Regions from separate parts of the Microbacterium canaveralium genome, predicted to be linked through region 1. Evidence: predicted binding sites of a transcription regulator. Region 1 holds the regulator's gene; the other holds the start of a gene.

Region 1 (4,685 bases):
TCTCGGTCTCGGCGACGATCTCGGCGGGGATCTCGCCTTGGAGGATGCGCGTGAAGATCGACGGCTCGGTCATGGCATCCAGTCTATCGACGGGGTCAGACAGGGGGTCGGGCGCGCGTCCTGCGATCTGCGGTCAGGCGCTGCCGAAAGGCCGGTCGGGAGGGGCTACCAACGCCCCGTCGCGGCGGAGAGCACCGAGATCGCCGCAGCTCCCGCGGTCGAGGTGCGCAGGACCGTGTCGCCGAGGCGGACGAGGCGCGCCCCGGCATCGTGCAGTGCCTCGAGCTCGTCCGGCGCGATCCCGCCCTCGGGGCCGACGACGAGGACGACGTCGCGATCATCGGACGGGTCGGATGCCACAGCCGCGAGGCGCTCCTCGGCGGAGGGCTCGAGCACCAGCACGCGCGCCCCGTTCGCGCGAGACACGAGATCGGCGAGGCGTGCCACCCCCTCGACCTCGGGGATCCATGCGCGATGGGCCTGCTTCGCGGCCTCGCGCACGATCGTGCGCCAGCGGGTGAGGCCCTTCTCGGCCTTGGCATCCCACCGCGAGACACTGCGCGCGGCCTGCCACGGGACGATCGCATCGACCCCCAGCTCGGTCGCCGCCTGCACCGCGAGCTCGTCGCGGTCCCCCTTCGCGAGGGCCTGCACCAGGACGATCCGCGGCGAGGGGCCGGGAAGCTCGGCGCGGGCGGTGATCCGCACGTCGACCTGCTTCGGGGCGGCGGCCGTCACGAGGCCCTCGAGCCAGACTCCGTGACCGTCGCCGAGGGTGACGGCCTCGTCGACGCGGACACGGCGAACCGCAGCCGCGTGATGCGCCTCCGGACCGGTCAGCACCACGACGTCGCCGACGCCGGCGGCCGACGCGTCGTCGGTCACGAAATGCAGCGCCACGATCAGTGCCGGAAGCGGTCGCGGAACTTCGAGAACATCCCCTGCTGGTGTTCGGCCAGCCGGGGCGCAGGGGCCTTCGTGCGCTTGGCGAATTCCTCGATGAGCGCGCGTTCCTTGTGATCGAGTCGCGTCGGGGTTACCACGTGCACGCCCACCTTGAGATCACCGCGCTGACTGCCCCGCAGCGGCGTGATGCCGCGGCCCTTGATCGTCAGCACGTCACCGGACTGCACGCCCGGCCGCACCTCGAGGTCGACGCTGCCGTCGAGCGACTCGATCGTCGTGGTCGCGCCGAGGATGGCATCCGGCATCGACACCTCGAGGGTCGCGACGAGGTCGTCGCCCTCGCGGCTGAACGAGTCGTGCGATTCGACGGTGATCTCGAGGTACAGGTCGCCGTTGGGGCCGCCCGCGGGGCCGACCTCGCCCGACCCGGGGAGCTGGAGGCGCAGACCCGTCTCGACGCCCGCGGGGATGTCGACCGACACGGTACGGCGGGCACGGACACGACCCTGGCCCTGGCACGTTCCGCACGGGTACGGGATCGTCGTTCCGTACCCCTGGCACACGCTGCAGGGCTGGCTGGTCACGACGTTGCCGAGGAGGCTGCGGACCGTGCGCTGCACGTGACCGGAGCCGTGACAGATGTCGCAGGTGACTTCGCTCGTGCCCGGCTGCGTGCACGCGCCCTGACACGTCTCGCAGAGGACGGCCGTGTCGACCTCGAGGTCGCGGTGCACGCCGAACACGACGTCGCCGAGCTGCAGCGAGACGCGCACGAGCGCGTCCTGCCCGCGCTCCCGACGCGACCGGGGTCGGGGGCCGCGGCCACCGCCGCCCTGCGCTCCGCCGAAGAACGTCTCGAAGATGTCGCTGAAGCCCCCGAAGCCCGCCGCTCCCCCACCGCCGAATGGGCTCTGGTCGCCGCCCATGTCGTAGCGGCGCCGCTGCTCGGGGTCGCTCAGCACGTCGTAGGCGTGGGTGACGAGCTTGAAGCGCTCGGACGCGTCCGCGCCCGGGTTGACGTCGGGGTGGAGCTCGCGCGCCAGACGCCGGTACGCGCGCTTGATGTCGTCGGGGCTGGCGTCGCGCGCGACGCCGAGGACCTCGTAGTGGTCAGCCACAATCGCCTTCCTGCCCGCTCACGCGGGGTCGATCAGATTCGGTGCGGGTCTCGTCAACGAGCGTTGTCGTCGTCTTCGAGCATCCGGGTCAGATAGTGCGCGACGGCGCGGACCGCCGCGAGGTTGGAGGAGTAGTCCATACGCGTCGGACCCAGAAGGCCCACCCGCGCACCGCCGGCGGTACCGTCGTACCGGCTGGCGAGAACGGATGCCTCGACGAGACCGAACGGTTCGTTCTCGCGGCCGATGCTGGCCGACAGGCCCTGCTCGTCGGCGACCATCTCGCTCATGAGCCGCAGCAGGGTCACCTGCTCCTCGATCGCCTCGAGGAGCGGATAGATGCTGCCGCGGAAGTCGGACTCGCGTTTGGCGAGGGTCGCCGCGCCCGCCATGACGAGGCGGTCCTGGCGGAACTCGTCGAGCTCTTCGCCCACCACCCGGAGGACGGCGTCGGAGATGAGGTCGACGGCGATGCCGGGCCGGGGGCCGTCGACGGTGGCGGCGGCTACCGCCTGCGCGCAGTCCGCGACGCTCCGGCCGACCAAGAGGGCGCCCACGCGGGCGCGCAGCTGCACGATGTCGCCCTCCGTCGGCTCGACGGGCACGAGCGCGATGCGTTGCGAGACACGCCCCGTGTCGGTCACGAGGATGACGAGCACGCGAGGGCCGCCGAGGGCCACGAGTTCCACGTGGGAGAGGTTCGCCCGGGCGAACGAGGGGTACTGCACGATCGCGACCTGACCGGTCAGCTGCGTGAGCGCCCGGACCGTGCGCGCCAGGAGATCGTCGAGGTCACCGGCCTCGTCGAGGAACGAAGTGATCGCGCTGCGCTGGGCCGTCGACAACGGCCTCAACTCGGCCAGGTGGTCGACGAAGACGCGGTACCCCTTGTCGGTCGGCACCCGCCCGGAGGAGGTGTGCGGCGCGATGATCAGGTCTTCGTCTTCGAGCTGTGCCATGTCGTTGCGGATCGTCGCCGCGGAGACCCCGAAGGCGTGCCTCTCGACGATAGCCTTGCTGCCGACGGGTTCGCGCGTGTCGACGTAGTCCTGGACGATGGCGCGGAGCACCTGCAAGCCGCGTTCGGACACCATGGCGGGCTCCCTCCTTCTGGCACTCCGGACTCCTGAGTGCCAATTCTAGAACACCCGCCCGGCGGTGAGTCGGAAGCGCGCTCAGGCGGTGAGGGCCCGGACGACGGCGTCGGCGAGCAGCCGACCCCGGCGGGTCAGCACGATGCGCCCGCGGACGGCATCCGCTCCGTCGACGAGGCCATCGGCGATGAGGGATGCCACGGCCTTCCGGCCCTCGCCGAGCAGTTCGGATACCGGCAGACCGTCGCGGATGCGGCTGCGGAGCAGGACGGACTCGAGGCGTCGCGCGGTGTCATCCGGACGTTCCCGGGCCGCCGCGGGCGACTCGGCCGCCGCCAGACGCTGCGCGTAGGCCGCGGGATGTTTGACGTTCCACCAGCGGAGGCCCGCGACATGGCTGTGCGCGCCGGGTCCGAAACCCCACCAATCGGTGCCGCGCCAGTAGGCGAGGTTGTGGCGCGAGCGGTGCGCGCCGTCGGTCGCCCAGTTGGACACCTCGTACCAGTCGTACCCGGCGCCGGCGAGCAGATCGTCGGCCAACTCGTACATGTCGGCCTGAAGGTCGTCGGAGGGCTCGGCGACGACCCCGGAGCGGATCTGTCGCGCGAGCTTCGTGCCGTCCTCCACGATCAGCGCGTACGCGGAGATGTGGTCCGGGCGCAGAGCGATCGCCGTCTCGAGCGACGCGCGCCAGTCGTCGAGCGACTCCCCCGGTGCCCCGTAGATCAGGTCGAGCGAGACGTCGAGTCCGGCGGTTCGCGCCGACGCCACCGCCGTGGCGACGTTGCGAGGATCGTGCGTGCGGTCGAGCACGGCGAGCACGTGCGGCTGGGCGGACTGCATCCCGATCGACAGGCGGGTCACACCGGCCTCGGCGAGCGTCGCCGCGACGCGGTCGTCCACGGTGTCGGGATTGGCTTCGACCGTCACCTCTGCGCCGTCTCGGATGCCGAACTCGTCGCGCACCGCGTCGAGCATCCGCGCGAGGTCGCCCGGCGGCAGCAAGGTCGGGGTGCCGCCCCCGAAGAAGACGGTGGATGCCGCCCGCCGGGCGCCCGCGGCATCCATGACCGTCCCGGCCAGGCGCACTTCGGCCGCGAGCGTGTCGGCGAAGTCTTCCTGCCGCGCACCGCGCAATTCGCTCGAGGTGTACGTGTTGAAGTCGCAGTAGCCGCAGCGGACCCGGCAGAACGGGACGTGCAGGTAGACGCCGAAATCGGCCGTCGGGTCGATCGGCAGGTCTTCGGGCAGGCGCCCGTCGACGGGCGCCGCATCGCCGAGCGGCAGTGGTCCGCCCATCAGGATGTGTAGAGCGGCGAGATCGCCCGGAGGTAGCGCTGGAAGAGCGCACGGCGGCGCCGGTTCACGAGTCCGATGAACACCCGGTACGACGGGGCGGTGGGTCTGTCGAACGCCCGGACCACGAACCACACCTCGTCGTTGTCGCGCCATTCGACGGCGAACAGTTCCTCGCCGCTGACGATCGAATGACCGACCGTGCCGAGGATGAAGCCGACGCGGCGAGGTTCTTCGAACACCGAGATCACGCGCAGATGCGCGTCGGCGC
Region 2 (4,685 bases), 1.0 Mb from region 1:
GTCCGCCCTCGAACGGGACGATGGGGTCCGCGGTTCCGGCCACGATCGCGATCGGCACGGGGCGACGCGTCGGCGCGCCGAAATCACCGAGGAAGTTCTCTCGCTCGGGCATCGTGGCCGCGACGATCGCCGCTCCCGCGAGCAGGTCGTCCGCCTCGTGCAGCAGGCGAATCACCATCTGGCCCCCGTTCGAGTACCCGACCCCGATGACCCTCGCGGTGTCGATGCCGTGGCTGCGGGCGAGGGATCGGACGACATCGCGGGCGAAGGCGACGTCGTCGATGTTCTCGCGGCGCGCGGGGAACGCGCTCGCCGCGCGTGCGTCGTTCCAGTTGCCGCGGTAGCCGTCGAGATACGCGATCACGGCGCGACCCTCGTCGGCGAGACCGTCCAGGGTGCCGCCGGTGAAGCGGCGGTGGATGTCGCCGCTCTGGCGCGACCCATGGAAGACGAGGACGACAGGGCGATCGGGCGGGCCGTCGGGGTCACCGACCACGACGAAGGTGCGCGTCCGGCCGGCGACCGAGATGGTGTGGGTCATGAGAAGTCCTCCTCACCCGGGGCGGCTCGCCACGGGGTCGGGGCGAGCGTATAGATTGACATCGTGTCAAGGTCAAGGCGGTGGCTATGAGGATCGGCGAGGTCAGTCGGCGCAGCGGCGTCAGCCCGCGCTCGCTGCGGTACTACGAGCAGCTCGGGCTCATCGACTCCGAACGTGAATCCAATGGCTACCGCCGCTACGACGACGTCGCGGTCGAGCGGGCGGTCGTGATCCACATGCTCTTCGAGATGGACTTCTCGCGCGAGATCGTCACGTCCGTGCTCGCGTGCACCGGCGACGCCCCCGCCGAGGCTCACGATGCGCTCGCCGTCCAGCTCGCCCGCGTGCGCGAGGATCTCTCCACGCGCATCGAGACGCTGATGGCGACCCGGCACCGCATCGATGATTTCCTCGCCGCCCGCGCCGCGGACACCGCGGCCTGAGGACGCGGTCCGGGCTTCGGCGAGCGTCTGCTTCAGCGCCCGCGCGTCACCCCACGCGGTCGGCCAGCAGCGCCACGCGGCGGCCACGGACGCGCGTCACGAGCAAGGTCGCCGACTCGTCGCCGCGCAGCGAGAGGCGCGTCCGCAGTGCGGCGGGGTCGATGTCGACCCCGCGCTTCTTGATCTCGAGCGTTCCGATGTTGCGATCGCGCAGGGCGCGCGCGAGCTTCTTCGTGTCCGCGGGGAGCTCTTCGCGTACGCGGAACGACGACACGAAGGGGCTCGTCAGAGCCGCGTCAGAGGTCAGGTACGCGATGCCCGTGGCCACCATGCCGGCCTCGAGCGATCGCGCGACCTCGCCGATCAGGCGCGCGCGGATCACGGCGCCGTCGGGTTCGTGGACGTACGCACCGAGCTCGCGGGGCTCGACGTCGGGAGCATCCGAGGGTGCCGTCAGTTCCCAGGCGTCGTCGCCGCGCACGACGAGCGCAGCGCGGCGGACGTTGTCGCGCGCGAGGCTCCCCGCCCAGAGGACGAGTTCGATCGTCGAACCGTCGGCGCTGATCCACTGCGCTTCGACGTCGTCCGGGATGAGCTCACGGTCGAACGCCGGCCCGAGCTTCACGCCGCCGGGCCGGCCCCGGAGCAGCTCGAACACCCACTCGAGTGACGGCGACCACTGGTCGGCCGATACGCGCCGGGTCTCGCCGTGGCCGGCGGTGCGCCTCGCGGGGTCCAGCCAGACCGCATCCACGCCGCTCAGGTCGGCATCCTCCGCTCGACCGTGGGCGACCGTGACGGCGTCGCCGAAGGGGGCGAGGTTGTAGGCGGCGATCGCGGCCGTGACCTCATCGGCGTCGACCGCGTGCACCCGGATGCCGAGCCCCGCGAGGCCCAGTGCGTCACCGCCGATGCCACAGCCGAGGTCGGCCACCGAGCTCACGTCGGCGGCCCGGAACCGACCCGCGTGCCGTGCCGCGATCGGCAGGCGCGTCGCCTGTTCGAGCCCCGCGCGGGTGAAGAGCATCCGGTCGGCGAAAGGACCGAATTTCGCGCCCGCGCGCACGCGCAGCCGAGCCTGGCTCACGACGGCCGCGACGAGATCGGGGGAGTGGCCCGCCGCGCGCAGCCTCGACACCGCGCGGGCGGCGTCGTCGGTGGTCGTGAGCGGTCCCACCTCGTCGAGCAGGGTGAGCCCGTCGGGCGTGAGCAGGGCGGTCAGCTCGGCGATCTCCACCGGGCCAGCCTAGGTGTCGAAACTGTTGGCACTCGCGTTGCATGAGTGCCAGCACTTCTCTACACTCGGATTAGCACTCTCCTGGTGTGGGTGCTAACGAGTCTTCTGTAACGAGAAAGAAGAGGTAGACCGTGTCGGTTTCCATCAAGCCGCTCGAGGACCGCATCGTCATCAAGCAGGTCGAGGCTGAGCAGACCACCGCGAGTGGTCTCGTCATCCCCGACACCGCCAAGGAGAAGCCGCAGGAGGGCGAGGTTGTCGCCGTCGGACCCGGCCGTATCGACGACAACGGCAACCGTGTCCCCCTCGACGTCACCGTCGGCGACCGCGTTCTGTACAGCAAGTACGGCGGCACCGAGGTCAAGTTCGGCGCCGACGAGTACCTGGTGCTCTCGGCTCGCGACGTCCTCGCGGTGGTCGTTCGCTGATCGCGTTGCGATTTCCTCAGAACCCCGGATGCCTCGGCATCCGGGGTTCTGCTTTTGTCCAGCGGCGTCTTACGCCCCGTGACCGACCGCGGGGGGCTCTGGTCCGGGGCTGAATACGCTGGTTCGGTGACCGCCGATCTCGCTGTGCGTCTGACCGAGAACCTTCCCGCCGAACGCGTCATCGATGACCCCGCCCTCGTCGCGGCGTACGCGACGGACGCCTCGCGTCTTCCGGCCCCGCGGGCCGCTCTGGTGGTGCAGCCGCGCACCGCGGAGGAGGTCTCGGCCGTCCTCCGCGTTGCGAACACGACCGGGACCCCGGTCGTTCCCCAGGGCGCGCGCACGGGGCTCGTCGGCGGCTCGGCCGCGATCGAGGGAGCCATCCTCCTCGATCTGTCGCGGATGGATGCCATCCTCGCCATCGACGCGGTCGAGGGCACGGCCACGGTTCAGCCCGGCGTGGTCGTCGCGGATCTCCAGCGCGCGGCGGCCGAGCGGGGGCTCTTCTACGCCCCCGATCCGGCATCGGCCGAGTGGGCGACGATCGGCGGCACGATCGCGACGAACGCCGGTGGCATGCGGTGCATCCGGTACGGCGTGACCGGAGACGCGGTGCTGTCGCTCCAGGTCGTCCTGGCCGACGGCTCGATCGAACGCACGCGCCCCGCCACGGTGAAGGGCGTCGCGGGCCTCGACCTGACGAGCCTCGTCGTGGGCTCGGAGGGAACCCTCGCGGTCGTGACCGAGGCGACGCTCCGGCTCCTCCCCGCACCGGGACCCGCCCGCGGCGTCCTGGGCCTGTTCCCCTCGACAGCGGCAGCGCTCGCGGCCGCCGCGGCATTGACGACCGGACCCCGCCTCCCCTCGACGCTGGAGTTCCTCGATGACACGGCGCTCCGCGGCATCCGCATCGCCCGTCCCGACATGGATCTCGACCCGGCGGCGCGGTCATGGCTGCTCGCGATCACGGACGCGGTCGAGGGAGCCGATCGCGACCTCGACCACTTCGTTGCCACCTTCCGCGCGCATGGTGCGGTCTCGGTCGATCGCGCCGACGACGAAGAGCAGCTGGACCGGCTCCTCGCCGCTCGCCGCGCTCTCAACCCCGGGCTGCTCGCGCTGCGCGGCGCCGCCACGCACGGCGACCTCGCGGTGCCACGGTCGCGTCTGGCGGCCTTCGCCGAGGAGGCCGAGCGCATCGCGGAAGAGCGGGGCGTCGAGATCAGCCTGGCCGGGCACGTCGGCGACGGGAATCTGCATCCCACGGTGGTCTACGACGCTGCCGATCCGGTCGCTACCGCCGCGGCGCACCGGGCCGCGGCCGACCTGCTGCAGCTCGCGCAGCACCTCGGCGGCACCGTCGCGGGCGAGCACGGCGTGGGCACGCTGAAGCTCGACGACCTCGACGGGGAGCTGTCGAGCCGCCTGCGGGGTCTGCAGCGCGAGATCAAGCGGGTGTTCGACCCCCGCGGCATCCTGAACCCGGGGCGGAAGCTCTAGCGCACCAGGTCCGCGGCGGACGTCAGCGCCGCGAGGCGATCGATCAGCTCCTGCAGCGTGGCGTCGTCCACGACCAGCCCGAGGCGAACGTGCCCGCGCCCGCCGGCGCCGAAGCCGTCGCCGGGCGCGATCCCGATCCGCGCCTCTTCTCGCACACGCCGAGCGAACGCGACGGCGTCCGTGCCCTCGGGCAGACGCACCCACACGAAGAACGTCCCCCGCGGCTCGATCACGTCCCACCCGATGCCGCGCAGACCCGTGATGACGAGGTCGCGGCGCCGTCGGTACACCTCGACCAGATCGGCGGCGGCTCCCTGGTCGCCGAGCAGTGCTTTGGCCGCGGCCTCCTGCGTCGCGCCGAACATCGTGCTGAAGGCGTGCGCCTGGTAGCGGCGCATGGCCGAGATGAGGGAGGCGTTCCCGGCGGCGAAGCCGACGCGCCATCCCGCCATGCTGTAGGTCTTCGACAGTGTCTGCACCTCGACAGTGCGGCCCTCCGGACCGTCGATCGCCAGGGCCGACAGCGGCCGTTCGCC

The links. The regulator HrcA, encoded in region 1, represses chaperone genes, less so after heat shock. The targets are predictions, from matches to a motif close to TTNGCACTCGNNNNNNNCGAGTGCNAA.
Region 2: the regulator HrcA is predicted to act here: its motif matches at 2,247-2,273, upstream of groES (co-chaperone GroES).

The regions. Positions count from the first base shown of each region.
Region 1 covers NZ_JBDFMA010000003.1:1,712,848-1,717,532, forward strand. The annotation lists gene ABC271_RS09145 (HIT domain-containing protein) at 1-73, opposite strand, end outside; gene ABC271_RS09150 (16S rRNA (uracil(1498)-N(3))-methyltransferase) at 166-900, opposite strand; gene dnaJ (molecular chaperone DnaJ) at 903-2,024, opposite strand; gene hrcA (heat-inducible transcriptional repressor HrcA) at 2,078-3,118, opposite strand; gene hemW (radical SAM family heme chaperone HemW) at 3,200-4,417, opposite strand; gene ABC271_RS09170 (DUF1990 domain-containing protein) at 4,417-4,685, opposite strand, start outside.
Region 2 covers NZ_JBDFMA010000003.1:665,100-669,784, forward strand. The annotation lists gene ABC271_RS04135 (CE1 family esterase) at 1-541, opposite strand, end outside; gene ABC271_RS04140 (MerR family transcriptional regulator) at 628-984, shown strand; gene ABC271_RS04145 (THUMP-like domain-containing protein) at 1,031-2,221, opposite strand; gene groES (co-chaperone GroES) at 2,353-2,649, shown strand; gene ABC271_RS04155 (FAD-binding oxidoreductase) at 2,776-4,149, shown strand; gene ABC271_RS04160 (aminotransferase class I/II-fold pyridoxal phosphate-dependent enzyme) at 4,146-4,685, opposite strand, start outside.